4 regions of the Bacillus sp. YH3-2-B2 genome follow, and region 3 is predicted to be linked to each of the others. Evidence: riboswitches for the same ligand, from Rfam matches in the RefSeq annotation. Region 3 holds a riboswitch; each other region holds the start of a gene.
The links. A riboswitch is a leader RNA that binds a small molecule or an ion and turns the genes downstream of it on or off. The one in region 3 is predicted to bind thiamine pyrophosphate.
Positions count from the first base shown of each region.

Region 1: another riboswitch for thiamine pyrophosphate. It lies ahead of thiC (phosphomethylpyrimidine synthase ThiC); the one in region 3 lies ahead of tenA (thiaminase II).
Region 2: another riboswitch for thiamine pyrophosphate. It lies ahead of ACWJJX_RS02270 (ECF transporter S component); the one in region 3 lies ahead of tenA (thiaminase II).
Region 4: another riboswitch for thiamine pyrophosphate. It lies ahead of ACWJJX_RS03305 (acetylornithine deacetylase); the one in region 3 lies ahead of tenA (thiaminase II).

Region 1 covers NZ_JBSJQE010000001.1:308-7,749, reverse strand. Annotated here, with positions in the region: gene ACWJJX_RS00120 (ABC transporter substrate-binding protein) at 1-447, opposite strand, end outside; gene ACWJJX_RS00115 (FbpB family small basic protein) at 450-629, opposite strand; gene ACWJJX_RS00110 (FAD-binding oxidoreductase) at 884-2,239, shown strand; gene thiC (phosphomethylpyrimidine synthase ThiC) at 2,280-4,052, opposite strand; TPP riboswitch at 4,178-4,288, opposite strand; partial or broken gene ACWJJX_RS00100 (Type 1 glutamine amidotransferase-like domain-containing protein) at 4,338-4,915, opposite strand; gene ACWJJX_RS00095 (hypothetical protein) at 5,001-5,285, opposite strand; tRNA gene ACWJJX_RS00090 (tRNA-Leu) at 5,706-5,787, opposite strand; tRNA gene ACWJJX_RS00085 (tRNA-Leu) at 6,035-6,123, opposite strand; tRNA gene ACWJJX_RS00080 (tRNA-Cys) at 6,131-6,201, opposite strand; tRNA gene ACWJJX_RS00075 (tRNA-Gly) at 6,208-6,282, opposite strand; tRNA gene ACWJJX_RS00070 (tRNA-Gln) at 6,337-6,408, opposite strand; tRNA gene ACWJJX_RS00065 (tRNA-His) at 6,418-6,493, opposite strand; tRNA gene ACWJJX_RS00060 (tRNA-Trp) at 6,523-6,596, opposite strand; tRNA gene ACWJJX_RS00055 (tRNA-Tyr) at 6,607-6,691, opposite strand; tRNA gene ACWJJX_RS00050 (tRNA-Thr) at 6,703-6,775, opposite strand; tRNA gene ACWJJX_RS00045 (tRNA-Phe) at 6,779-6,854, opposite strand; tRNA gene ACWJJX_RS00040 (tRNA-Asp) at 6,865-6,941, opposite strand; tRNA gene ACWJJX_RS00035 (tRNA-Met) at 6,950-7,026, opposite strand; tRNA gene ACWJJX_RS00030 (tRNA-Val) at 7,034-7,109, opposite strand; tRNA gene ACWJJX_RS00025 (tRNA-Glu) at 7,120-7,191, opposite strand; tRNA gene ACWJJX_RS00020 (tRNA-Ser) at 7,228-7,318, opposite strand; tRNA gene ACWJJX_RS00015 (tRNA-Asn) at 7,324-7,398, opposite strand; rRNA gene rrf (5S ribosomal RNA) at 7,408-7,442, opposite strand, start outside.
Region 2 covers NZ_JBSJQE010000001.1:404,900-411,230, forward strand. Annotated here, with positions in the region: gene ACWJJX_RS02250 (S8 family peptidase) at 1-439, opposite strand, end outside; gene ACWJJX_RS02255 (STAS domain-containing protein) at 659-1,492, shown strand; gene ACWJJX_RS02260 (energy-coupling factor transporter transmembrane component T family protein) at 1,538-2,299, opposite strand; gene ACWJJX_RS02265 (ABC transporter ATP-binding protein) at 2,274-3,911, opposite strand; gene ACWJJX_RS02270 (ECF transporter S component) at 3,898-4,497, opposite strand; TPP riboswitch at 4,680-4,793, opposite strand; gene ACWJJX_RS02275 (glycoside hydrolase family 18 protein) at 4,942-6,204, shown strand; gene ACWJJX_RS02280 (transcriptional regulator SplA domain-containing protein) at 6,295-6,331, shown strand, end outside.
Region 3 covers NZ_JBSJQE010000001.1:265,832-273,273, reverse strand. Annotated here, with positions in the region: gene thiD (bifunctional hydroxymethylpyrimidine kinase/phosphomethylpyrimidine kinase) at 1-61, opposite strand, end outside; gene thiF (thiazole biosynthesis adenylyltransferase ThiF) at 84-1,094, opposite strand; gene thiG (thiazole synthase) at 1,091-1,861, opposite strand; gene thiS (sulfur carrier protein ThiS) at 1,858-2,061, opposite strand; gene thiO (glycine oxidase ThiO) at 2,058-3,167, opposite strand; gene tenI (thiazole tautomerase TenI) at 3,151-3,768, opposite strand; gene tenA (thiaminase II) at 3,746-4,453, opposite strand; TPP riboswitch at 4,541-4,649, opposite strand; gene ACWJJX_RS01470 (monovalent cation:proton antiporter family protein) at 4,703-6,547, opposite strand; gene prpE (bis(5'-nucleosyl)-tetraphosphatase PrpE) at 6,776-7,442, shown strand, end outside.
Region 4 covers NZ_JBSJQE010000001.1:652,564-660,005, forward strand. Annotated here, with positions in the region: gene ACWJJX_RS03280 (S8 family serine peptidase) at 1-1,192, shown strand, start outside; gene spoIIGA (sigma-E processing peptidase SpoIIGA) at 1,408-2,337, shown strand; gene sigE (RNA polymerase sporulation sigma factor SigE) at 2,395-3,114, shown strand; gene sigG (RNA polymerase sporulation sigma factor SigG) at 3,255-4,037, shown strand; gene ACWJJX_RS03300 (ABC transporter ATP-binding protein) at 4,166-4,963, shown strand; TPP riboswitch at 4,968-5,075, shown strand; gene ACWJJX_RS03305 (acetylornithine deacetylase) at 5,149-6,429, shown strand; gene ACWJJX_RS03310 (YlmC/YmxH family sporulation protein) at 6,490-6,741, shown strand; gene pgeF (peptidoglycan editing factor PgeF) at 6,896-7,442, shown strand, end outside.

The sequences.
Region 1 (7,442 bases), 270 kb from region 3:
CTTTGCGGTCAGCGGTGAACCGTCGCTGAAAACGAGATTTTTTCTTAAACGGAACGTGTATGTAAGCTGATCTTTGGAAATTTTCCAGCTTTCCGCAAGAGCCGGAGCAGGCTTCCCCGTTTTATCCAGTTTGACTAACGGTTCAAAAATAGGATCTGTCGCATTTCCATCCCAGCCGTTTTCGTAGAAGTACGGCAGAAACACGCCGCCCGGCGCGGAAATCCCAGCAACAAAAGTGTCAGTTCTGGCTTTCGATTTAGCGGGAATCGCCGCCGGATGAGAAGCTTTAAATTCCTTTGTCTTGACATGGGCGATACGTGTTTCTTCCTTTTTATCAGCCGCAGATGACGGTTCTTCCCCGGCACTCCCTAACGCGCACCCTGATAACACGATGGATACCGACAGCGCGAGTACCGTTGTTTTTATCCTCCATTTTCTCTCCTTCATCTTTATCGAACCCCCGCATGCTTTTCATCTATCTTTATATAAATCTGCTCCATCTGTTCCTCATTTCTCATAATCTCCCGTTTGTTTTTCTCTACAAGCAGTTCGAAATTCAATGTGTGTTTTCTGTACTTTTTCCGTTTTTTGCTCTTTTTGCGCACATGTGATACCTTTTTTAACGCCACTTTTCATCCCTCCGCTTTTCATTTAATGACTTTCACGCAAAAAAGGCCCTTATCTGTTTAATAGATAAGAGCCTTCGGTGATCCGATCAGCCATCGTTTGGAAATATGTAATGATTATGTTAATTCATACAATCCCTACCTGTCAACTATAATTTAAAATATCGTGTCCTTCCGGGGGTTTTCCTCATACACTCTCTCATTTTTCCGCATATGCTAGAAAACATAGCAGATTACAAGTGAAAGTGAGTGAGAATGTGGAAAAGACAACATTGACCGGTCGCATCGTCAAAAAAGATGACCCGGACTATAATGCTGCAAGAACCAATATCAATTTAAGCCTGCAAAGATATCCAGACATCATTGTGTTTTGTCAAAACAAACATGACGCCCTCAATGCGGTGAGATGGGCGCGTGAGAACAATGTGCCTTTCCGTATCAGAGGCGGAAGACACAGCTACGAAAATTTTTCTCTGCTAAATGACGGACTAGTCATTGATCTCAGTGAAATGAAGAAAATAAGAGTAAATGAGGATAAGCGGCTGGTCTCGATTGAAGCGGGAGCCGAATTGGGGGAAGTCTACCGGACACTCTGGCGGTACGGCTTGACCCTTCCTGCGGGAACCATTGCGAATGTGGGAATCACGGGGCTGACGCTCGGGGGAGGAATCGGATATTTAACAAGGACTGCCGGACTGACTTGCGATCGTCTCCTCCAGCTCGAAATGATCATAGCGGACGAAAAAGCGGGTGCTGACTTGATCACGGTCAACCGCTCAAAGCACTCTGATCTATTTTGGGCATCTCAGGGCGGAGGGGGAGGCAACTTCGGCATTGTCACATCCATGATGTTTAAAGCCGTGCCGATCTCGTGCGTGTCTGTTTTTTCTGTCACTTGGGGCTGGGATGATTTCGAGGAAGTATTTAACACGTGGCAGCGCTGGGCTCCATTTACAGACAACCGGCTTACCTCATCAATTCAGTTTTGGCCTAAGGAAGTCAACCGCATAGAAGCGCTCGGTCAATTTACCGGGACAAAAGAGGAGCTGAAAGAACTGCTGGCTCCGTTAATGAAAGCGGGAAAACCGACAAGCGGCATGGTCAAGACAGTGCCATTTATTAAAGCGGCAGCCTTTTTTAACAGCCCGGGAGGCAATCAGCCGCAAAAGATGAAGCGGTCAGGATCCTTTATTGAAAAACCATTATCAACACGCGCAATATCCACTTTAAAGCGCTATTTAGAGCACGCTCCGAACGAAAACGCCAGTGTCTGGCAGCAATCTCTCGGCGGGGCGGCCGGACGGATCGCTCCGGACCAAACGGCATTCTACTATCGCAACGCAATCATTGCCCAAGAATATATTACAACTTGGACATCTGCTGAAGAAGAAAGACAAAATGTCCGCTGGATCGAAGGACTGAGAACGTCCCTATCAAGAGAAACGATGGGAGATTATGTGAATTGGCCTGATAGAGAAATCAGAAACTGGCTGCAAACGTATTACGGAGAAAATGTTCACCGCCTCCGTCAAGTCAAAACGAAATATGATCCGGAAAATATATTCCGCTTCGAGCAGAGCATTCCGCCGCTTCGCCGTTCACCGTTTTTCTAAAAAAGATGAAGATGGACACACTCCATCTTCATCTTTTCTTTTATTGATATAAGCGGCTTCCCTTCTCTGCAAACTCTTTTGCTTTTTCTTTCAGCCCTTCATTGAAGGCCTCGTCTTCAGTAAGTCCGTTTTCCTTCGCATAATCACGAATATCCTGAGAAATTCTCATGCTGCAGAACTTCGGGCCGCACATCGAACAGAAGTGAGCCGTTTTTGCGCCTTCAGCCGGCAGTGTTTCATCATGATATTCCATTGCTCTTTCAGGATCAAGCGACAAATGAAATTGATCACGCCACCGGAATTCAAACCGCGCCTTAGACAGAGCATCGTCACGGATCTGTGCACCCGGATGCCCTTTAGCAAGGTCTGCGGCATGTGCCGCGATTTTGTACGTAATGACGCCTTCTCTTACATCATCACGATTCGGCAGGCCCAAATGCTCCTTCGGTGTGACATAGCAAAGCATCGCCGTCCCGTACCAGCCGATCATCGCCGCGCCGATCGCTGAAGTAATGTGGTCATAGCCCGGAGCGATATCCGTCGTTAATGGGCCGAGCGTGTAAAAAGGCGCCTCTTTACAAATTTCCAGCTGTTTGTCCATGTTTTCCTTAATTTTATGCATCGGCACATGACCCGGCCCTTCGATCATCACTTGCACATCGTGCTTCCACGCAATCTCCGTCAATTCTCCGAGAGTCTCCAACTCCGCAAACTGCGCTTCATCATTGGCATCCGCAATCGAACCGGGACGAAGCCCGTCACCAAGTGAAAAAGCGATATCATAGGTCTTCATGATTTCACAAATTTCTTCAAAATGCGTGTACAGAAAGCTTTCCTGATGATGAGCCAGGCACCATTGCGCCATAATTGCCCCGCCGCGGGATACGATTCCCGTCGTGCGTTTAGCCGTTAACGGGACGTAACGAAGCAATACGCCGGCATGGATGGTGAAATAATCCACGCCCTGCTCCGCCTGCTCAATCAATGTGTCACGATAAATGTCCCACGTTAAATCCTCGGCAATGCCATTAACTTTTTCAAGCGCCTGATAAATCGGCACCGTCCCCACAGGCACGGGGCAGTTGCGGATAATCCATTCACGCGTCGTATGAATGTCTTTTCCCGTGGATAAATCCATCATCGTATCGGCGCCCCAGCGAATCGCCCACGTCATTTTTTCGACTTCTTCTTCGATAGAAGATGTAACAGCCGAGTTGCCGATATTGGCATTAATTTTCACATGAAAATTCCGGCCGATAATCATCGGCTCGCTTTCCGGGTGGTTGACGTTAGAAGGAATAATCGCCCGGCCGCTGGCTACCTCGTCTCTGACAAATTCGGGAGACACATGCTCGCGAATTGCGATAAACTCCATTTCCGGCGTAATGATGCCTTTTCTCGCATAATGCAATTGTGTTACATTTTTCCCCGGCTTGGCCCGAAGCGGTTTCCGCTGCAGGCCGGGGTATTCGGCGGCACGGCCCTCTTTTTTATAGCCGTTGTCTTCAGGTCTCACGGTCCGGCCGTTATATTCTTCTACATCTCCGCGCCCGGTAATCCACTTTGTGCGGAGCGCCCCCAGACCTTCATGAATATCAATCTGTACATCCGGGTCTGTATACGGTCCGCTCGTATCATAAACACGGACCGGCGCATTCTCCTCTTCCCCGAATGCCCCCGTAGTCGCACTCAGGCTGATTTCCCGCATCGGCACTCGTATGTCGGGCGAAGAACCTTCTGCATAAACCTTTTTACTGCCGGAAAAACTCGACATAATGGAAATGTTCGCTTGCTGTACTGATTGATTTTGCATACAAATCTCTCCTTTATCATTTGAATAACAGAACCAAGCTCAGCACCAGCACAAAAAAACCGGGTTCAAAGAAGAACCCGGTTTTGCAGTCAGAAAGAAACTATTATTGTTTTCATTCATCAACAATAATAAAACCTTTACTTCCCCACGCTGGTACGAACCAGATCAGGTCCAAAGGGTTAAGAAGCCGCCGCTTCTCTCTCAGCCCGCTCAGACGGGCACCCCCAGTAACTATTGATTTCGCTCTCATCGTAACATAAGTTGTGTACAAAAAAAAGCATATTATCAAAATTCAGATAACGGGACGGTCATAAGCTCTGTTTCCCGAACGCCTTCTTCGGTATTAAAAACCCGATAACCCTTTGCGGTTTCCCGGGAAGAGACAGCCCGGAACAGCTGACCGTCTTTATAATGAAGCGCAGCGCCGTCATCAGCGGCATAGCCCGCCCTGAGTTTCTTTTCGGAAATCAGGCGGTGATACACCGGCCGGCGCTGAGACCCGCCAAGATGATGCTGTTTTCCCAAGCTTCACGAAGAATAAGGTCAAGCCCCCACTCTTTCCATAAGACAAGCATATTGCGCGTATTTCCGCCGCCGACATATATAATATCTTTCTTCATGAGAAAGGATCTGAGATCAGAACCCGGCGGTTTAAACAGCGACAAGTGATCCGGCTCACACCGCAGCTTTTGAAAGGCCTGATAAAACCTGCTGATATAATTCTCCGAATCTCCGCTTGCCGTCGGCAAAAAACAAACTTTCGGCTTTGACCGCGCCGACTGCTCTAAAATATACTGATCCAGCACAAGATGATCCGGCTCCATTGAAAACCCCCCGCCGCCCATTGTAATAATCTGCTTCAATGTCATCACCTCTTTTTTCTCAAGTATAACAGCTCATTAAAAAGGCGTTATCCCAATTTCGGATAACGCCTTCAAAAAGTATTTATTATCTGAAATACGCACCGTATAACATAACGGAGATCCCCGCGGCGATAATCGCCGGAACAAGCTTCGAACGGGCATACTTCACAACATTGATCCCCAACACCGTATTATCACTGAGGGGAGAAGCAAACCAAATGTTCCGCTCGCAAACACGGCCCCGATCGCTAATAATAAGCTGGTATGTAACTGAACCGCCAGCGTCCCAAGTCCCCCAGGATGACCCGATAAAATAGGATATAACAGCCCCCAGTATAAAAAGAGACGGCGCAATAAACATATGAGGGATCCATGATGTTAAATGAGAAGTAACATATTTCGAGAATCCCAGATTTTCAGCTACTGCTGTTACGGCTCAAATCAGCGATAACATAATAATAACGTTGACCAATTCGTTTCCGTCCTTAATAAAATGGGTAACAAGCTCGCCTGCTGGAAAGCGCTGAAACATAAAAAGAGCAAATGCTGCAATAACCGCTGCCAATAATGCGCGCTTTTGAATGGCCGCCCCACCAGCTGAGAAACAGTGTTAATAGCAAAAACAGCCCGATCGGAAAGATTTAACTCCACGGCCGAATCGGTGTTTCCTTAATATAAGCACGGTGCGCCGAATCCAGCTCCTCCTGCTGCAGGTAACATGTTTTCACAAGCCTTGGAGGATATTTTCATACAACAAAAAAGGCTTCTACAATATGTAGAAGCCTTTGTATACCGGTGGCCGGGGTCGAACCGGCACTCCAGAAGGAACACGATTTTGAGTCGTGCGCGTCTGCCAATTCCGCCACACCGGCATATAATGCGTCGTGTTCAACCGACGTATATAAATATAACATGCATTTTATAAAGCGTCAATGGTTTTAGTAAAGTTTTTTCAAATGGTAATGCAGTATATACGATACAAGCAAGAAACTTATATTGATAGTCTTCACGCTTTTATTATATAAAAAAAAGCGACCTGCAATATGCAAATCACTCTCATATATGTTTTATAATAATAAAATTGATGACCAATTTAACATAATTCGCTCAAAGTTAAATTGGTGCCGAGGGCCGGACTTGAACCGGCACGGTAGTCACCTACCGCAGGATTTTAAGTCCTGTGTGTCTGCCAATTCCACCACCCCGGCAATAGAAAGGCGACACCCGGATTCGAACCGGGGATAAAGGTTTTGCAGACCTCTGCCTTACCACTTGGCTATGCCGCCGTAATTTGGAGCGGAAGACGGGATTCGAACCCGCGACCCCCACCTTGGCAAGGTGATGTTCTACCACTGAACTACTTCCGCAACATGTAAAAAGAACTTATTACATCTTATGCTGTTGTTTTTAAAAAAATGCAACTGGGCTAGCTGGATTCGAACCAACGCATGACGGAGTCAAAGTCCGTTGCCTTACCGCTTGGCTATAGCCCAATGATAATATGGGGCGATTGATGGGAATCGAACCCACGAGTGCCAGAGCCACAATCTGGTGCGTTAACCACTTCGCCACAACCGCCATAATCTGAAGATGAATAAATAATATAGTGGCAGGGGCAGTAGGAATCGAACCCACACCGGAGGTTTTGGAGACCTCTGTTCTACCGTTAAACTATGCCCCTATTTATAAAATGGTGGAGGGGGGCAGATTCGAACTGCCGAACCCTGAGGGAGCGGATTTACAGTCCGCCGCGTTTAGCCACTTCGCTACCCCTCCATCATTTAGAGTGCCGGCCAGAGGACTTGAACCCCCAACCTACTGATTACAAGTCAGTTGCTCTACCAATTGAGCTAGACCGGCAAATGGTGGCTCGGGACGGAATCGAACCGCCGACACACGGATTTTCAGTCCGTTGCTCTACCAACTGAGCTACCGAGCCTTTTTATAAATGGCGGTCCGGACGGGACTCGAACCCGCGACCTCCTGCGTGACAGGCAGGCATTCTAACCAACTGAACTACCGGACCATTTTTTTTGGTTGCGGGGGCAGGATTTGAACCTGCGACCTTCGGGTTATGAGCCCGACGAGCTACCGAACTGCTCCACCCCGCGATGATAATGGTGGAGGATGACGGGCTCGAACCGCCGACCCTCTGCTTGTAAGGCAGATGCTCTCCCAGCTGAGCTAATCCTCCATCATATAAGTGACCCGTACGGGATTCGAACCCGTGTTACCGCCGTGAAAGGGCGGTGTCTTAACCGCTTGACCAACGGGCCCTGGTATTTTTTCGTTTGTTATGTATTGATAATTAGTGGCGGAGAGCAAGGGATTCGAACCCTTGAGACGGGGTTACCGCCTACACGATTTCCAATCGTGCTCCTTCGGCCACTCGGACAGCTCTCCATAAATGGCTCCGCAGGTAGGATTCGAACCTACGACCGATCGGTTAACAGCCGATAGCTCTACCACTGAGCTACTGCGGAATGAAGTTTGCCTGGCGATGTCCTACTCTCACAGGGGGAAACCC
Region 2 (6,331 bases), 140 kb from region 3:
AAATAATGTCCGCCTTTTGTTCAACGGCGTAGTTGATGCCGTTAATGATCCATTCGTATTTGCCGCTGCCGTTTTGACCGCCGAGAACTTTAACGATTAAAAGGCTTGCTTCCGGCGCGACACCCGAAATTCCGCCGTTTGAATCATTGGCGGCAATCGTTCCGGAAACGTGTGTCCCGTGTCCGTTGTAATCGGAAATCACGTCTTCTTTGCCTGCGTCATCATCGGTGAAGTTTTTCCCGCCGACAATCCGGTCTTTCAAATCAGGATGATTGATGTCGCAGCCTGTGTCAAGCACCGCGATTTTAATATCCTTGCCTTTAAACCCTTTTGCCCACAACTCTGGCGCCTTAATCACTTTAATCCCCTCAGGAAGCTCGTTCACATCCATGATCTGTTCATCCGTGACATAAGGAATCAAATGCATTTCACCATTCATAAAAAAGCCCTCCTTTTTTATGCTTGCGAGTGGATACAAGGGTGTTGCTACTATTTTATGGCAGAGCATGCCGGCCGGAAAGAGTCATTTGAAGCATTTTCATAAAAAAGGCGTAATCTATCGTACTAAAAAATTTCAAATAAATGGATAGTTTAACAGCTTTCATTTTCATTCATGACCCGCTGACGCTATAATTGGAAATGGGAAAGGAGAAGAGATATGAAGATAAGTGAAGCATTATACAGCTATTTTTCAGAACAAGTGGATCAAATTGCGAAAGAGTGGATCGAAACGATGGAAGATTCGGATCCTAATTCGATTTATTCTTTGACAAATCCCGTCATCACAGAAGAACTGACGGAGCAGGATAAAGAATTTTACCGGCATATTAATAAAATGTATATCATGCCGGAAAAAGAATTTTTAGAAGAGTTCGAGCGGTGGGTGATTGAGCTTGCGAAAGACCAGAAGCATCTGGATACTCCCGTCCAGTATGTGGTCCGTGAATTCATGAGAAACCGGAGACTATACATCAGTTATTATGATGCGTTTGCCGATAAACATGAATCTTCGTTTGCTCAGGGAGAAAGGAAGAAATGGGAGAATTTAATTGCACAAGTATTTGATTTTACGATTTACACGTTTGTCGATCATGCTGAGCATAACTCAAAAATGCAGCTGAATGCGCAAAGAGAAATGATTTTGGAGTTAAGCTCGCCGGTTATCACGCTGAGCAAACGGACGGCGCTGCTGCCGCTTGTCGGCGATATTGACACGGAGCGCGCCAAATTCATTCTTGAAAATACGCTGAGCACATGTGCAAAACGGCTGATTGAACATCTGTTAATTGACCTGTCGGGTGTAGTGGTTGTCGATACGATGGTGGCGCATCAGATTTTTAAATTAATTGAGGCGCTGAAATTGATCGGCGTCACGTCCACTTTATCCGGAATCAGGCCGGAAATCGCTCAAACCGCCGTACAGCTCGGCATTAATTTCTCAGATATTACGGTCAAGTCCAATCTCGCTCAGGCTCTCAATTATCATCAATAACATACATAACAAAACAGGCTGCCGAATCACTCCGGCGGCCTGTTTTTATACAAACAACAATGAAATGAGCCAGCTTGCGCCGAATAACAGAAGCACGAGCAGGAAAAAGCACCAGTCGGCGCGGCGCACAGTAACAGTTCTGTAAAACGTGCGGTTTCGGCTCCCCGTAAAGCCTTTAGATTCCATCGCGATCGCCGTGCGTTCCGCCTTTCTGATTGCGCCTGCCAATAGCGGAATGGTGAAGCGCCTGAAGGCGGAGAGCTTTCCTTTCAGCCCGGAATCAGACGCCGCACCCCTGATTCTGTGCGCCTGCCGGATGATCAGGATTTCATCTTTCAGAAGAGGGAGAAACCGGAATCCCGCGATAACGCCGTATGCAAGCTTGGGCGGCAGCTTACACTGCTGAATCAGACTGAGCATGAACAGAATCGGATCGGTTGTAAAAAGAAACATCATCGACAAAGCGGAAAAACATAAAATACGAAACGCGATAGAAATCCCGAGCGCCGCATTATCACTGTTGACGGCAATCGGCCCGAGCTTAAACAGCAGATTGCTTCCGGTTGTCGGGACGTTTCCGAATACGGCGGCTGTCCATAAAGAACCGAAGGCCAGAATGACAAACGGAATCGTGAACAGCAGCCATTTTTTCAGCGGCACACGCCCCGCCGAGAGGACGCCTCCCGCAATGATGATATAAAACAAAGCAGGGGTGTACGGATTATAAATAAACGACAGCATAATGACGCATAACAATACAGCCGCCGCCTTTATTGACGGGTTAACAGCCTCCAGCCGCAAGTTCATTTCTCCGCCTCCTGTCGTGTTTCATCCATTCATACCGCAGCGGCAAAGCCAAATGTGCCTGCTCGGCGATCCCGATGTTATCAGAAAACAAAGCGTCGGGAGTTCCCCGGAATACCAGTTTCGTGCCGCAGAGCACAAGGATCGTGTCGGCATAATCCGAGACGAGTTCCATATCGTGTGTCACCATCAAAACAGCCGTTCCTTCCTTTTGAATCTCACGGAGCATTTGCATACACTCCTGCGCCGTTTTGGCATCCTGTCCGAAAGTCGGTTCATCAAGCATCAAAACGTTCACATTGTGCATAAGCATCGTCGCGACGCTGAGCCGGCGTTTTTGTCCTTGGCTTAAAGAAAACGGATGCTGTGAGGCATGGCGTCTCAAGCCGAATCGGGTTAACAGCTGAAGAGCTTTCTCCTTTGCGGCTCTGTTGCTTTCAAAACCGAACATCAGCTCTTGAATGACGGAATCTGTGACAAACTGGTGTTCAGGATTTTGGAAAACATATCCGATCTGTCGCCGCAGCTCTTTTTCAGAATAGGAATCAATCGGTCTGCCGTCTATTTTGATGTCTCCGCCCAGCGGACGGATGAGCTTGGCCGCGGCAGAAAGGAGCGTGGATTTTCCTGTTCCGTTAGGGCCGGCAATCGCGGTGATTGATCCTTTTTTTACGGAAAAGCTCACATCCTGAAAAATGACGTCTGCTCCTCTTGAGAATGACAGCTCGTGAACGCTCAGCGCGTCTTCTGCCGAAAGCGCGGCGGGCCGGGGTTCGGGCAGAGATGGTACAGGTTCGTGAAACAGATTTTCTTTACACAATGTAAAAGGAATGCTGACGTGCTCCTGCAATGAGATCACACGCGGAATCGGAATGCCGAGCTGCATCAGCTCTTCAATCTTGGTTTCAAAGATAACGTCCGTCTCTCCGTCCATCACCTTCTGACCCGTTTCGTCAAGGACAATTGTCCTATCCATCCACGGCGCCCAGTGATCAAGCTGATGTTCGATAACGAGAAGGCCGAAGCCTTTTTTTGCTTGAAGATCTTTGATCAGCCGCACTAATTCACGTGCGGAATATGGATCAAGCTGTGCCGTCGGTTCGTCCAAAATAATGAGTTCCGGTTCCATCGCAATGATACAGGCAAGCGCCACTTTTTGTTTTGAACCGCCTGACAGAGAAGCGATCGCTCGCGTTTTCAGATGAGTGATCTCTAATTTTTCTAAAACGTCATCGATAATCGCGTCCATATCTTCTTTTGTATATTGCAAATTTTCCAGACCGAAGGCGATTTCATCTTCAACCGACAGCATGCAAAACTGCTGGTCCGGATCTTGAAACACGACGCCGATGGATCTGGCGGCGGGTTCTGTCAGATGTGAAAGAGGTGTTCCGTATAAAGAAACGGTTCCCGATTGAACCCCATCGCATGCTTCCGGGTACAGACCGTTTAAACAGAGAGCGAGCGAGCTTTTGCCGCATCCGCTCGGCCCGAGCAATAAAGCCCGCTCTCCTTTGCGGAGCTGAAAGGACACGTTTTGAAAAATCGGCTTTTCATCCTGATCATAAGAAAAGGTAAGACAGCTGGCCGATAGAAGGGGTTCAGATGCCTGCATCTTGGTTCACCTGTTTCTTTTTCTTCTTGAATTGTTTTCCGAGCGCCATGCCGTTCAGCACTCCTGTGTAAGCCAGCGCATCACTGATTGCTTTGCCGAGAAGGCCGGCAAGAAGCGCACCTGAGACCAGACGGATGAGAAGCATGACGGCTAATAAACCCGGATTCAAAACAGAGTATCCGGAAACGAACAAGTCATAAATGAAGCTTGTCACAGAAGACCCCATACCGGATAAAAGAAGCACGGGCAGGGTATACACCCGCCAGCGTGTCGCTAAAAAGACCGCTTCCGCACCGATTCCCTGTGCGATCCCGATCAGAATCACCATCGGTCCTGACGGATTTCCGAGTAAGCACTCCACAAACGCGGCGATGATTTCAGAAACGAGAGCCGCTCCCGGTTTTTGAATAATGTACGCGGCAATCACCGAGACGATAAACCAGATACCGTAAATCGGTTCATAACTCATCCGGCCGAAAAATCCTGCCGCTATATTGCTTGCATGAGTTGATACTAAATAAATGACAGCAAATACAACACTGATGACGGACATGACGACAATTTCTCTCATTTTCCAATTTTTCATTGTGATCTCCTGCTTTCTTATCGGATAGTTGTTTGTATGAAAGAGTTGATTTTACGAAAGACGATTGATCGTAAGTTTCATATTGCGGTGTCCTCCCCCGTTTTTTAATGGAAAATAAAAAACTGCATATCCGAGGGAATATGCAGCAGCAGAACGAAAACGCATGGGGAAAAACCCTGCGCTCCGGTCAATCTGCACTTCCCCACGCTGGTATTATCCAGATCGGGTTATAAGGGATCAAAACACGCTTGCCGCATGTTTTATCTCAGCCGATAACAGCACCCCTAGTGCGTTTCCTATACAGTTTTTTATGATGACATCATCATAGTTGATCATGTCTGATTTGTAAACAGCCTTTCTCCGAACAGAGTTTGGAATCGGACCGGAGGATCATTCATAAAGATAAGAAGACCCCTTTTGATCAAAAGGAAACGGAGGACATCTATGTTTGTTCATACAGTCCAGTCTGGCGACTCGTTATTTTCCATCAGCAGAAAGTACGGATATCCTGTTGACAGCATCAGAAGTGTCAACGGGCTTGAGGAAACGAATATCGTGCCGGGGCAGGCGCTTTTAATCCCCATTAATGAATATACGGTTCAGCCGAATGATACGTATGCCGTTATCGCAGGTAAGGCTTATGTGCCGCAGATGCAGCTGATGCAGGCAAACCCGGATATTCCGCCGAACCGGCTGCGGACGGGTATGAAAGTGAAGATCCCTGATATCTCTAACTATCTTGCGGGAACCCTGCAATTTTATGTCATTCGGACGCCTGAAGCGGATAGAGAGCTCATTAATGATTTTGCGCCGTATTCTTCGGCGATTTCTTTGTTTGAATATCATTTCGGCCCGAACGGAGATATCATGAACGATTTAAACGACAGAACCGCAATAGAAACCACATGGCAGAACAGAGTGCGCCCGCTTGCCGTCATTACGAATCTGACAGAAGGGGGATTCAGTCCGGAATTAGCCCATCAAGTGCTGCAAAATCCGGCGGCAAGAACGAATCTCGTCAACAATATCGTCTCCTTAACCGTAAGAAAGGGATACGGCGGTGTAAATATCGATTTTGAACGGGTCAGAGAAGCTGACAGGGATCTCTTCACAGGATTTCTCCGGCAGTTAAAAACCCGGCTTTCAGAGCATCAGCTCGCGTTAACGATATCGGTTCCGGCGAAAACAAGTGATGCAGTGCCGTGGCTGAGGGGATATGATTACGGCGGAATCGGAGCCGTCGTCGATTATATGTTCATTATGGCGTACGACTGGCACCACGCCGGCAGTGAGCCGGGACCCGTGGCGCCTTTAACAGAGGTCAGGCAAACGATCAATTTTGCCATCAGCAGGGTGCCGAGAAGAAAAGTGATTCTCGGTGTTCCGCTGTACGGGTATGATTGGGTGATTCCGTACCGTCCGGGAACGATCGGATCCGCCATCTCCAATCAGCGCGCCATGGAAACGGCGATGAAGCATCAATCAATGATCCGTTATTCCCAGCAGGAGCGTTCCCCTTACTTCCGGTATACTGATGAAAATGGAAGAACGCATGAAGTGTGGTTTGAGGATGTACGGAGCATGAGTGAAAAAATGGTACTCGTTCGGGAGTTCGGACTGCAGGCGATCGGCGCGTGGCAATTAACGCTCGGTTTCAAACCGGGCCCGTGGCTGCTTAGGAACTTTTTCACGATCCGAAAAATATAGCTGCATGTCCCGCCCCGCAAGTGATTTTTTCTTTCCTATGATAACGGAGCTTCTTTTGGACAATCTAAAATTGAAAAGGAGGTCTGTCATATGAAGAAAAGGGAAGAGCAGTATATCAACGAGGCTG
Region 3 (7,442 bases):
GTATACCGGCGCCGCCTCCTGAATCTGATCCGGCAATCGTCAATGCTTTGCATATGCTCATGATGTTTTTCGCTCCTTTCGCATTATCCGATCCATTTATGATAAAAGGATTTCGCTCTGCTGATATCACTTGTGCCGTGTATTAATGCTCTGCCGTCACGAAACAGTACCATCTTGAAATTGTCTGTGCAAAACGAAATTAAATACGGGTTGGCTGAAACATCAAGCCCTGCCCGTCTGAGCTGTCCCGCAAGGTTTTGCAGATCAAACTGTTCGGAAATCCCCGTTCTGATCTGCACCGTGTTCCGTCCGCACAGAACCGCCGCCTTTGTCTGATTTTCATAGGATAAAAACGGAAAATCGTTTGTGCCGCAGCTTGGGCAATCAGCCGATTTAAGACGGGCGACGCTTATTTCTGACCGTTCATTTTTCCATAAATCAAAGGAACGGAGAACATGCTCGATAGATCCGCCCGTTAACAGCTTCAGCGCATCTGCTGCCTGAAAAACGGCCGTCTGCAATACAGCCGGGCTGATGATTCCCGCCGTATCGCATGTCATACCGCCTAAAGGCAATGTCTCAAGCAGACAGTGAAGGCACGGCGTGACACCGGGAATGACGGTAAAAGAGAGCCCGTAGCTGCCGACACAGGCGCCGTACAGAAAGGGAATTCCTTTCTGCACAGCCGCATCATTCACAATCAGCCTCGTTTCAAAGTTGTCGGCGGCATCCACGATGAGGGAGGCATCACGAATCAATCCGGGTGCGTTTTCCGCAGTGACATCCATGACAAATCCCTCGACCTCTACATCGCTATTTATAGACCGAAGCCGTTTTTCAGCCGCCGCGGCTTTCGGCATTTCCTGTCTGACATCGTCTTCGGTATAAAGCTGCTGGCGCTGGAGATTACTCCACTCCACATAATCTCTGTCAGCGATCGTTACCTTCCCGACCCCTGCTCTGACAAGCATCTCCGCACTTGCCGTCCCAAGCGCACCCGCGCCGATAATCACGGCATGAGACGACCGGAGCTTCTCTTGGCCGGTGGGACCGATCGGCTGAAACAGCTCCTGTCTGGAATATCTGTCCGTCATACCGGAAGACCGTCTCGCGGACTGCTTGCAGTTCCGTAATCTTTCACCGGAATTCTCCCGGCTTCATAAGAAAGACGGCCCGCTTCTACGGCAAGCTTCATCGCCCTGGCCATTTTGACCGGATCATCTGCGCCTGACACAGCGGTATTTAACAGCACGCCGTCAGCCCCGAGCTCCATCGCGTAGGCGGCGTCTTTTGAAGATCCGACGCCGGCATCGACAATGACCGGCACCTTCGCCTGTTCAATGATAAAGGAAAGATTCAGCGGATTTAAAATTCCCTGACCGGAACCGATCGGCGAAGCGCCCGGCATAATGGCATGCACTCCGAGCTCCTCAAGACGTCTTGCGAGCACGACATCGTCCGACGTATACGGAAGCACGATAAATCCCTCTTCGAGCAGCTGTTCTGATGCTTTCAGCGTTTCAACCGGATCAGGCAAAAGTGACCGGCTGCATCCGATGACTTCTACTTTTATCATGTCACAAAGCCCTGAAGCTTTGGCAAGCCTTGCGATTCTGACCGCCTCTTCAGCCGTTGCGGCGCCGGCCGTATTCGGCAGAAGCGTGTATTTAGACAAATCAAGCTGTTCGAGAAAGTTAGGCTGAGACTCTTCAAAGATGTTCATCCGCCGCACCGCAAAGGTTAAAATATCTGATTCCGAGACGGCCACCGCCTCTTTCTGAATCTCAAAACTCGGATATTTTCCCGTTCCTAACAGCAATCTTGACCGAAACTGTTTTCCGCCTATTGTTAACATCCTCATCCGCCTCCTACAAAATGGACAATTTCTATGACATCGCGGTCACACAAACTTGTATTTTCATAATTCTTTTTTTCAATGATTTCTTTATTTCTCTCCACAACTACGATTCTTTGGTCAAGCTGGTACAATTCAAGCAAATCCTGAACCGTCCCCTCTTTTCGATTCCAATCAATTTGTTTTCCGTTCAGCTGAAGGATCATATATGAACAGCCTCCTTGCGATCGATTCGAAACGCTTCTTCCCATTCCTGTTTAATCTGTCTTTCCATGATCATATCCCGCACCATTTCAGCCGTTGCCGGCGCCAACAGGATGCCGTTCCGAAAATGGCCGGCGGCGAAGATAATGCCGCTGTCTTCAGGATGCCGCCCGATAAACGGCTTGCCGTCTCTTGTTCCCGGCCTGAGCCCCGCCCAAAACCGGTCTATTTTCATATGTTCGATGGCGGGAAGCATGGTTTTCGCTTTTGCAATGACGGCCTCAATTCCTCCGATGTCAGGCGTATCGCTCCAGTCGCCCTGTTTCATCGTGGCACCGATGACAAGCCGGCCGCTTTTTCTCGGGACGACATAACAATGATCATGGTAAAGGGTTTTGGTCAGCGGGGTATCGTCATTCCACACGGAAAGGCATTCTCCTTTCACAGGAAAAAAAGGCTGTCCCAAGCCGAGCCGGCTGAAAAACCGGCCGCTCCATACACCGCTTGCAACTGCGACTTTGTCAGCATAAACATCCCCGCCGGACGTTGTGATGCAATATTCTCCGTTCACCCGTTTTACGGAAGTGACTTGTGTATGCTCACATATGTCAGCGCCATAGCGCCGCGCTCCTTTTGCATACGCTTTGCAAACATAGTACGGTTCGACATGGACATCGTCTTTTATAAAACTGGCGCCGAGAATGTCTTTTGAAGCGTAAGGCTCTTTTTCAAGGGCATCTTCCGCTGAAAGCCAAGTGACGGAAGGCAGATCATCCATCTTCCGTAAACGGGCGATATCTTCTTCGGTATACGCCAGTTTAAGCATTCCGCCGTTATGGCGCCTGATGTCAATGCCGCAAGCTTCCTCAAGCTCTTGCCCCGCCGCTACATACAGCCTTTGACTGTGCATGGCAAAATCAAAAAACGCATCCCGTTTTTCACATTCCGCATGAGCGCCCAGCATTCCCGCGGCAGCGCTTGTCGTTTTTCGGCCGACTTCTCCGCCTTCAAACAAGACAACGTTCTGCTGCGTCTTCGCCAGCTCATAAGAAATGGCGCACCCGATAATTCCGCCGCCGATCACCGCCGTATCATAGTGTTTCTTCATAATCGGCCTCCCTTACCGCGCGTGCATACCGTTTTGCCGCCTCCTCGGGATTTTCAGCTGAGAAAATGCCTGACATGACGGCAATTCCGTCCGGCTTCGCCTGCTTTGTGTGTCCGATCGTCTGCAGTGTCATTCCGCCGATTGCGATAACGGGGATGGAAAGCGTGCGTTTGATCTCTGAAAGCAGGCTGATGCCTCTTGCTTCAAGTCCTTGTTTACATTCGGTTTCAAATATATGGCCGAACACCACATAATCCGCATCTTCCTTTTCAGCTTGGATGGCTTCTTCCAGCGAATGGACCGAACGTCCGATATGAAGATGGGGAAATCTGCTTCGCACCTGCTTTACGGAAAAGCTGCGGGACGGAAGCTGAACACGGTGTATGTTGGCAAAAAGCGCGATATCCGCCCTGTCATTGATGATCAATTTGTCCTTATCCGCTCCGCCCTTTTTCAAAAGGGACAAAAGCTGCATAATCTCTCCCGCTGTTTTATCCCGCTCACGGATATGGATAAAGCTCACTTCGCGCTGAATCGATAGAATATCCTCGGCCAGCTCGGCAACGGGTTTGCGATTATCAGTTACCGCGTGCAGCTCCAAAGGATTCCACCTCTTTTCCGTCCTTCTCGGACCAGCCTTCTTTTTGATAAGCCATTCCCCAAAATTGATATTCATAATAGCTTGAAATCACAAAATTCTCTTTCATTTTCGCGCGGATTTCCTCTGTGCTGTTTTCAGCAATCTCGTCAAAACGGCTGATCTGTTCTTCGACCTGCTGTCTGAACCAGTCTCCGCCGTATGTACCGATCCATTTTTCATAAATCGGATGCTCCGGTTTGCACTCTTTTAAGTGTTCGCCGACTTCATAATAAAGCCAATAACAGGGCAGAAGCGCAGCTAATATTTCTCCAAAATTCCCGCTCATCACCGATCTGTACATATGAGACGTATAAGAATAGGCGGTCGGTGCCGGTTTAAATGCCGCACGCTCTTCTTCCGTAATCCCTAAAAGCTCCGTAAACTCGCGGTGCAGCGCCATTTCCGCTTCATATGTCCCTTGAGCGTGGCCCGCCATCCTGCCCGTCGTAAACAAGTCTTCGGCATATGCGGCGCCGAACGCCTGAACTTTTGCAAAATGCGTCAAATAGTAGGAATCTTGCAGCACGTAATAGCAGAAACGGTCTATCGGCAGGCTTCCGTCACCGATTCCCGTTACAAACGGATGAACAAAACTTCCGTCCCACCATTCGGCAGCCGCCTGTCTGCATTCTTCAGAAAATGTCATCATGTCTTCCCCCCTGATAAAATAAAAAAACCACTTTCCCGCATCGGAAAAGTGGTTTGGAATTTAAATGGATAAAAGGAACCCCAAAAAAATACCGCTCCACTTCCCTACGCAGGTCTGAACCTGTTCAAGTTATGAGGGTCTAAAAGTCTCACTTTTATCTCAGCCCTTATGAAGGACACCCCTAGTGGTCATACGATTAATGATTTATTTGTTATGCCTTCTATATTATCACGAATTGCAATTTGGTCAAGCTTCAAGGATTTTTCTCAGTTCCGACACGTAGTTGCGCGAGCCCGTGACGATGAGACGGTCTCCTGTTTTCAGCCGCGTGTCTCCGTGCGGAACGATGCTGTCCACACCTCTGAAAATCCGGACGAAAATCACATCGCCCATCAGCGGAAATTCCCGCAGAATGATGCCGTTATACGCCGGGTTTTCCAGATTGATCTGATATAACGAAGACTCCTCATTCGTCAGGAGGCTCATCACGCCCGGCGCCTCAATTAACGCGCGCAGCAGCGTTTTTGTAGACAGAAGGATAGAAAAAATACTGATGCCTTCTTCTTTCAGTTTTGTTTCATGCTCAACCGAGCCGACGCTTGCGATGATACGCTCAGTCCCTTTCTCTTTCGCTAGTAAGGCGATTTCAGCGTTCACATCTTCATTTCCCGTCGCCACGACAAGAATATCCGTTTTAAAAATACCGTGCGACTCAAGCGTGCTGGGCTCGTAATCAGAAATCGTGTCAACCGAAAAAACGGATTCCGCAAGCGTTTCCCCGGCATTTTCCTGATACACATGGACGACCCGTACTTCATATTCCTCCTCTGGCAATTCCAGCGTAACCGGGAGCGTCATTTGGTTGGCACCGATAAATGTGATCCGCTTTTTTTCCTGCGGCGCGCTTTGCCGTTTGAATAATTTCTTAAAGCCGATCGGCGTGATGATGCTGGCAATAACCGCAACTAAAGTCAGCGCGCCGGACATATTGGCGCTGATAATGTGGAGCCTTTCTCCGATCGTAGCCGCCGCGATAACAAGCGACAGCGTGGACGTCAGCAAAAAGCCCGAAGCAAACACGGTTCTTTTGTCGTACCATTTCTTTAAATAAAACACCGGGAACATTTTGCTGATAAACAGCGCAAGCAGAAGCAGCGGAATCATCGTTAATGTTTTCGGATCTTGGAAAAGCGTCCAAATGTCCAATTTCACCCCGACCATGACGAAAAAGATCGGAATTAAAAACCCGTAGCCGAAGGAATCCAGCTGTTCCACCATTTCTTTATTCGGAGACAGAAGCGATACCAGAACGCCTGCCAAAAACGCGCCGAGAATATTTTCCGCCCCGAGAGATTCCGATAAAGCGACAAGCACGATAATCAGTGTGAAAATGGCTCTCGTGCCGATCTGCACGGTGCCTTTAGACATCGACTGCACAAATGAACGGTGTTTAAAGATCCTGCCGAAGAAATACAGCACGACCCCCGCGGCAAAGAGAATCAACAGAAGCCACATATTTCCGCTGTCTTCTCCGTAAAGAGAAGAGAAGAAAGCGAGCAGAATCATCGTAGCCAAGTCCGCGATAACGGCGACAAGCAGGATGATCTGGCCGATATTGGAGTTCATGATCCGTTCTTCCTTTAAAGTCGGGACCACCACACCGAGTGATATCGTCGAAATAATAAGCGTCATTAAAAATGCGTTTTGTATAAAACCGGCTAATACAAAGGCATAGGACAGCAGCAATGATAAAATAAAGATGCCGAAAAAGATAATCAGTGCGGCAGAAAACGTGTTGGGCGCTTCCTTGCCGTTCGGAAGGAATTGTTTTTTCTTCCCTTTCTCAAATGAAGAAAAATCAATTTCCAAGCCGCTTAAAAACATTAAAAAGATAAAGCCTAGAACAGACAGCGTCTCCAGCCATGTATCTCCCTGAACGACAAGATTCAGGCCGCTTTTTCCGATAATAAGCCCCATGATGATCTCCGCGACGACGACGGGGATGCTGAGCTTAAACCGATGTAAAAGGAGCGGCGTCAAAAAAGCGACGATCAAAACGACGACTAAAGATGCGACTGATGTGTGTTCCATTTGTAAATACCTCCTTAAAACAAGGGTTATAAAAGCCCGCTTTAAGCGGGCGAAACCTTACTTTTTTTTAAAAAACATAACGCATATTCTAACAAGGCTGAACGCGAAAAAAAAGTGATAAGGCTTTATTTCTTTAATTCTTTTTTAATTTGTGCAAAAACAGCGTAATTAGGTATAGGAATTAGCCCCATAATAAATAAAAAACCGTTAATAAGGAGGCTGACACGAATGGCTTACGACATCATCAGCGATATACACGGATGTTATGACGAAATGATCGCCTTAATGCAAAAGCTCGGATATGAAGTGAAAGACGGAACGCCCGTCCATTCTGAAGGCAGAACGCTTGTCTTTGCGGGAGATTTAACGGACAGAGGCCCAAAATCCGTAGAAGTGATGCGTTTTGTGGCAAAAGCATATGAAAAAGGAGCCGTCCGTTATGTCCCGGGAAATCATTGCAACAAACTGTATCGTTACTTAAAAGGAAACCCCGTAAAAGTGATGCACGGACTGGAAACGACGGCAGCCGAACTGAAAGAGCTGTCTCCCGCCGACAGAACGGAAGTCTCCAGACAATTTATCCGATTATATGAGTCAGCGCCGCTTTATGATATTTTACATAATGGCGATCTCGTTGTCGCTCACGCCGGCATAAAAGCTGACGATATCGGTAAATACTCGCGTATGGTAAAAGAATTTGTTCTGTACGGCGATATTACGGGTGAAACGCATCCCGACGGCAGACCCGTCAGAAGAGACTGGGCTGCCGACTATGAAGGTAAAGCGTGGGTTGTGTACGGCCATACCCCGGTAAAACGCCCCCGGATCGTCAACCATACGATCAACATTGATACAGGCTGCGTCTTCGGCAATCAGCTGACAGGCTTTCGTTTTC
Region 4 (7,442 bases), 390 kb from region 3:
TAAATTTTGGGGCGCCGACTGGCCTGATCCGGGCGGTACCGAATTTCAAGCAGAAGTATATGATGCATCCGGCCCTGCTGGAGCTCCTGGCAGCAAAATTGCCGGCCCGTTCCAAGCTGAAGCGCTTCGAAACGGCGAGTGGACCAATGTGGATCTCAGCTCAAAAGGAATCGCGGTCGGAAAGGATTTTTATCTGGTGTTCCGTCAGACGAAACCCGATCCTTATACACCTGCCCTGTCATCTGATGACGGCAGTCCGTACTCGAACAGAAACTGGCAATACCTCGACGGCCGCTGGTCAAAAGCCGATAAATCAGACGGAAACTTTATGATCAGGGCTTTGGTCGACTACGAAGCTTCTGTGCCTGAGATAACGTCGCCTGAAGACCGGTCATTTACAAACAAGAAGTCAATCACGGTGAAAGGAACGGCTTCACCAAAAACCGCTGTCCGTCTTACCAATAACGGTAAAACCGCCGCAGAAACGAAAGCAGATGCAGACGGCAATTTCCAGGCCGGTGTCACACTCACTAAAGATGCCAATCGGCTGACGGCGGCATCTGTGACAGACAGCGGGTCAACCGATGAGTCACGCCCTGTCACGGTCATACTGGATGAGGATAAGCCTGATGTGACGATTGACAGTCCGGCAAACGGTGATAAAACAAATAAAGAAGCAGTTACTGTAAAAGGAAAAGCTTACGACGACCATTTAAAATGGGTAAAGGTGAACGGAAAAAAAGCTGAAGTAAATAACGGTTCTTATCAAGCGAGAACCCTTCTGGAAAACGGCAGCAATGAGATCAAGGTCACGGCCTCAGATGAAGCGGGTAACAAAACAACGAAAAAGACGGTAATCGATGTCAATTACAATGCTCCCGTCATTTCCGGATTGGTTCCCGGAGCGGATAAGGAATTAAAAGCCGGAGAATCAGTGAAAATCGCTTTTTCAAGCGGAAAGAAATTAGACGCTTCCTTCGTGATCCGTCTGCCTCTGACAAACGCCCGGGCAGGGAGCCAAAACGCAACAGAGCTTCCGCTGAGAGAAATTTCTCCGGGACGATATGAGGGTTACTGGACGGCGGCTTCTTCCATCAAAGCAAGCGGAGCAAAAATTGACGTTATTGCAAGAGATGACTACGGAAATGAAACAAGACAGACGGCTAAAGGAAAACTTTATATCAATGAGTAAAACAGAGCGCTGCCAGATCACGGCAGCGCTTTTTTAGTTGAAGGGGACAATAGAAAATCAACCCTTTCGGCCCTCGACAAATAAAACGGTTATCCCTTAAAAATTGTACTTTACCCTCAACATTAATTGACAGACTTTCCCACAGAGCTTGCTTTATACTTATGAAACAAGAGGGAGAAACAGATATGTAAGACAAAAGAGGAAAGGGGTCAGATGTGAAAATCTATCTGGATGTCATTTGGCTGTTGAACTTTTGTTTTGATTCTCTTTTGCTTTTATTGACCGCCTTTATTTTAAAACGCCAAGTGAAAAAAAGAAGAGTGGCCGCCGGCGGTTTTATCGGGTCAGCCATTGTGCTTCTGATGTTTACGCCTGTTTCTCCCTTTGTGGAGCATCCGGCGGGAAAAATGGCGTTTTCGGTAGTCATCGTGCTTACGGCTTTTGGCTTTAAACGGTTCCGATACTTTTTTCAAAATTTGTTCGCCTTTTATTTCGCGACTTTTCTCGTCGGCGGGGGAATGATCGGCGTACATTCCCTGCTGCAGACAGAATCAATTGTGCAGCAAGGCGTAATGGTCACAAGCCAGACCGGATTCGGCGACCCGATCAGCTGGATGTTTGTAGTTATCGGATTTCCGGCCATATGGTTTTTTTCGAAAAAGAGAATTGAAGACATTGAGACGAAGTCCATTCAGTACGATGAACTTGTCATGGTGCAGGCGGAATTCAGCGGACAGACAATCCGCGCGAAAGGATTGGTGGATTCCGGGAATCAGCTGTATGATCCGCTGACGAAAACGCCGGTCATGATTCTCCGCATTGACAAATTCGCTCCGATTCTCAGCGAAAAGGAAACGGACCTCATCAAATCCGCCAGTCCGCTTGAAGTGATAGAGCAGCTTGATGATTCGTTCCGCCATGCGGATAAGCTGAGGCTGATTCCATACAGGGGCGTCGGCCAGGACAATCAATTTTTACTCTGTTTAAAGCCGGATTACGTCACGATTTTAACAAAAGACGAGATGATCGCATGTGAAAAATGCCTGATCGGCATCAGCACGAAGCCATTATCCGCGGACGGTGAATTTGACGGAATCGTTCACCCGAAGATGCTGACAGGGAAGGCTGTAAAACATGTTTCCTGACGAAAAGTCTGTTATTCATCATACTCAAAACGCGTGGTATTTAGAAGGGGGAGGAAGATGAAAAAACTTAAGCTGCGTCTGACATATTTGTGGTATAAATGGCTGATGAAACTCGGACTGAAAAGCGATGAAGTGTATTACATAGGAGGAAGCGAGGCGCTGCCGCCGCCTTTGTCTAAAGAAGAGGAGCAGGTGCTCTTATTAAAGCTGCCGAGCGGGGATCAGGCGGCGCGGGCCATCCTGATTGAGAGAAACTTACGTCTTGTCGTTTACATTGCCCGCAAATTCGAAAACACCGGCATCAATATCGAGGACTTAATCAGCATCGGCACCATCGGTTTGATCAAAGCGGTAAACACGTTTAATCCGGAAAAGAAAATCAAACTCGCCACCTACGCATCGCGATGTATTGAAAACGAAATTTTAATGTACTTGCGCCGAAACAATAAAATCCGTTCAGAGGTGTCCTTTGATGAACCGCTGAACATTGATTGGGACGGAAACGAACTGCTGCTTTCGGATGTGCTTGGCACAGATGATGATATTATTACAAAAGACATTGAAGCCAATGTGGATAAAAAACTTTTGAAAAAAGCGCTTGAGCAATTAAACGAAAGAGAAAAGCAGATTATGGAACTGCGTTTCGGGCTTGTCGGAGAAGAAGAAAAAACACAAAAAGATGTAGCCGACATGATGGGGATTTCACAATCTTATATCTCCCGGCTCGAAAAGCGGATTATCAAAAGACTGAGAAAAGAGTTTAACAAAATGGTGTAAAATTTTTTCCATCTGACAGCCCTTACTGCTGCAAGGATTGCCGGCGCCGGATGTTTATTTCTGTAAAATGGCGGTGCATATTTTTCCCACCCGAGGAGATACTTAACGTTGTACAGCAGCTCCTAGTGGGAGGGAAAAACGTGTCAAGAAATAAAGTCGAAATTTGCGGGGTGGATACCTCCAAATTACCGGTGCTCAAGAATGAAGAGATGAGAAAGCTGTTTAGGCAATTGCAGGATGAGGGCGATGATTCAGCGAGGGAAAAGCTTGTAAACGGCAACCTGCGCCTTGTCTTAAGCGTCATTCAGAGGTTTAACAACAGAGGAGAGTATGTTGATGACTTATTTCAGGTCGGCTGCATCGGACTAATGAAATCCATTGATAATTTTGACCTAAGCCATAATGTTAAGTTTTCAACATACGCTGTACCGATGATCATCGGAGAAATCCGCAGATATTTGCGGGATAACAATCCGATCCGCGTCTCGAGGTCGCTTCGCGATATCGCATATAAAGCGCTTCAAGTAAGAGAGCGGTTAATCAGTGAGACAAGCAGGGAGCCGACAGCAGAGGAAATCGCCAAAGTTCTTGAAGTGCCCCATGAAGAAATTGTGTTTGCCCTTGACGCCATCCAGGATCCGGTTTCACTGTTTGAGCCGATTTATAATGACGGCGGCGATCCGATCTACGTGATGGACCAGATCAGCGATGAGCGCAACAAGGATACACAATGGATTGAGGAGCTCGCTCTGAAAGAAGGCATGAGAAGACTGAACGAACGGGAAAAAATGATTTTGCGAAAGCGCTTTTTCCAAGGGAAAACCCAAATGGAAGTCGCTGAAGAAATCGGGATATCCCAAGCTCAGGTCTCAAGGCTTGAAAAGGCAGCCATTAAACAAATGAATAAGAATATCCATCAATAACGGAAAAAGCCTTTAAACCTTGTTTAAAGGCTTTTTTCATGCGATGGTTTACGTTTGCAAAAAAGTGATGTATTCTAATGTGTAAAAGTTTTTAGAAAATTTAAATAAAGTAAACGGGGGAAACTGCAATGATTTTACAGCTGGACAGTGTGTCATTAAAAAGAAACGGGAAATGGATTTTGAAAGATATTAACTGGCGCGTCGAGAAAAACGAAAATTGGGTGCTGTACGGATTAAACGGAGCCGGAAAAACGGCTTTGCTGAATATGTTATGCTCTTATTACTTCCCCACTTCAGGAGAGATGCAGGTGCTCGGCCATCAATTCGGCAAAACAGAGCTCGGTGACAGGCTCAGGAGGAAAATCGGCCTTGTTTCGGCAGGTCTTCAGCACAAATTATATGCCGCGGACTCGGCTTTTGAAATCGCCCTCAGCGGCGCGTACGCCTCAATCGGGCTGTACGAAACTCCGAGTGAGCAGGTAAGGGAAAAAGCGATCGGTCTTCTGAAGGATTTGGGCGCCATCAGTTACGCCGACAGACGGTATGAAACATTATCACAAGGGGAAAGACAAAGAGCGCTGATTGCGCGGGCGCTTATGGCTGATCCGGAACTGCTGATTTTGGACGAACCCGTGACGGGTCTTGATTTTATGGCAAGGGAGCAGCTGCTGGACACGATTACGTCGATCGCCGAAAAAGAAAATGCGCCGTCCATCCTTTATGTCACCCATCACGCTGAAGAAATTCTGCCGGTATTTGATCAGGCGCTGCTTTTAAAACAAGGCGAGGTGTTCGCCTCCGGGAAAATCAGGGACATGCTTTCTGACGAGCGGCTTACAGCGTTTTTCGATACGCCTGTCAATGTCTTATGGAACAATGGCCGCCCGTTTTTAACACGTGCAAAAGCGGTATCATCCGTCAAATAACATCAATTCACCCTGGGGGTGCTGCTGACATGCAGCTGAGAGAGACGTTGTCTCAACCCTTAACGGACCTGATCCGGATCATGCCGGCGGAGGGAAGCGGTGAAAAAAGCGGAGGAAGATCCGTTTTTTACCCGTTTCATTTTAATGAAACGGGTTTTTTGATACAGCCAAAGGGGAGATTTCCAATGCATCAGATTGATATGCTGTTACACCAGGCGGATAAACGGCGGGGCGATTTAATACAAATAGCTGAAAGGTTGATCGCCTTTCCGACACCGGCTCCGCCTGCAAGAAATACAACAGAAGCCCAAAAGTGGGTGGCCGGCTTTTTAAAAGAAACGGGCTGCTCGGTCGATATGTGGGATGTGTATCCGGAAGATCCGAATGTAGTCGGTGTTTTAAAAGGGACAGATTCAAGCAGGCATCAAAGCCTGATTTTAAACGGACACATTGATGTGGCAGAAGCCGGGGGCGAAGACTGGAACTCTGACCCGTTTCAGCCGCTCGTAAAAGACGGCATGCTGATCGGAAGGGGCGCCGCTGATATGAAAGGGGGTTTGGCGTGTGTTCTTTTCTCTCTGAAGCTGATCCATGATGCCGGCATTAAGCTTCCGGGCGACCTCATTGTACAGTCTGTAATCGGAGAAGAAGTCGGCGAGGCGGGGACGCTGGAATGCTGCAAACGCGGCTATCACGCGGATTTTGCGGTTGTCGCGGATACGAGCAGCCTGCATATTCAAGGGCAGGGCGGTGTCATCACCGGCTGGATAGAATTGAAAAGCAAACAAACATTTCATGACGGCATGAGGCGCAATATGATTCATGCGGGCGGAGGCACATTCGGAGCGAGCGCCATCGAAAAAATGGCGAAAATCATCACTGCCTTGGGAGAGCTGGAGCGCCACTGGGCGGTAACGAAAAGCTATCCCGGCATTGCGCCCGGCACCAATACGATCAACCCCGCCGTCATTGAAGGCGGAAGACACGCAGCGTTTGTCGCCGATGAATGCCGGTTATGGATCACCGTCCACTTTTATCCGAACGAAACGCACGAACAAGCAGCCGCAGAAATCGAAGACTATATTAATCGTGTCGCTGACAGTGATCTGTGGCTCAAAGAAAACAGGCCGGTGTTCAAATGGGGCGGATCTTCGATGATTGAAGACAGAGGAGAGGTGTTCCCGGCGCTGGAAATCGATCCGCATCATCCGGCAGTTTCTGTCTTGGCTGCATCACACTCAGCCGTCAAAAAACAGGAGCCCGTCATTGATGTTTCCCAAACCGTAACAGACGGAGGGTGGCTTTATCAGGCCGGGATTCCGAGCGTCATATACGGCCCCGGCGATTTAAAAAACGCCCACTCCGTAAACGAGGAAGTGTCCGTTGATGAGCTTATGGACTATACGAAAATCATGCTGAGATTTATTCTCGACTGGTGCAGCCGCAAAAAAGATTGCCCGATGTGACAAGGTTCAGCCCGGCCGTTCATATAATAGGAAAAAGAACGGGCAAAGGGCGTGATACGGATGATCAGCATATCTGAATTTCAAATAAAAGATGTGGTAAACGTGTCGAACGGAAAAAAACTCGGAAGCATCGGGGATATTGATATTAACGTGACAACGGGAAAAATTCAGGCGATTATTTTAGGCGGCAGCGGAAAAGTTCTCGGTTTTTTCGGAAAAGAAGAGGAAATGATCATTCCTTGGCGAAATATAGTTAAAATTGGGGAAGATGTCATCTTAGTGCGTGTAAATGAACCAAAGGGGGGAGCGTAATCCTCCCTTTACTTGTAAAAAGCCGGAAATCAATATGTTTCCGGCACATTTATTTATCTCATTTTTCAATCAGCCGCTAAACGTATGCTTAAAATTGTGTTAAAATGAGTGGGAAATTACGCTTTTTTAATGTTTGTCGAAAGGTTGGATCTCCATGAATACATATCACCCGTTTAGTCTTACCACCCCCTCGGCACTCATGATAGAAGACTGGAACTGTGTGAATCAGCTTAACACAAAGGTCATCGCCGGATTCACAACGAAAAACGGCGGTGTCAGCAATCCTCCGTATGAGTCATTAAATACCGGATTGCACGTCCGGGACGAAGCTCATGATGTTGTGACAAACCGTGAAGTCATAGCGTCCTTATGCGGTACTGATCTGGATTCCTGGGTGTTTGCCGACCAGACACATGAAAACCGCGTCCGGCGCGTGACAGCCGGGGATAAAGGAAAAGGAGCGAGAGACTATTCTTCCGCATTCCGCGGGACGGACGGGCTCTACACGAAAGATGCGAATCTTTTTTTGGCCCTTTGTTTTGCGGACTGTGTGCCCTTGTATTTTTATGACCCGGTGAAATCCATTATCGGCGCTGCCCATGCCGGATGGAAGGGGACGGTCAAACAAATCGGACGCATCATGACGGAACGCTGGGTAAACGAAGAAGGCTCCCGTTTAACAGATATTCAGGCTGTCATCG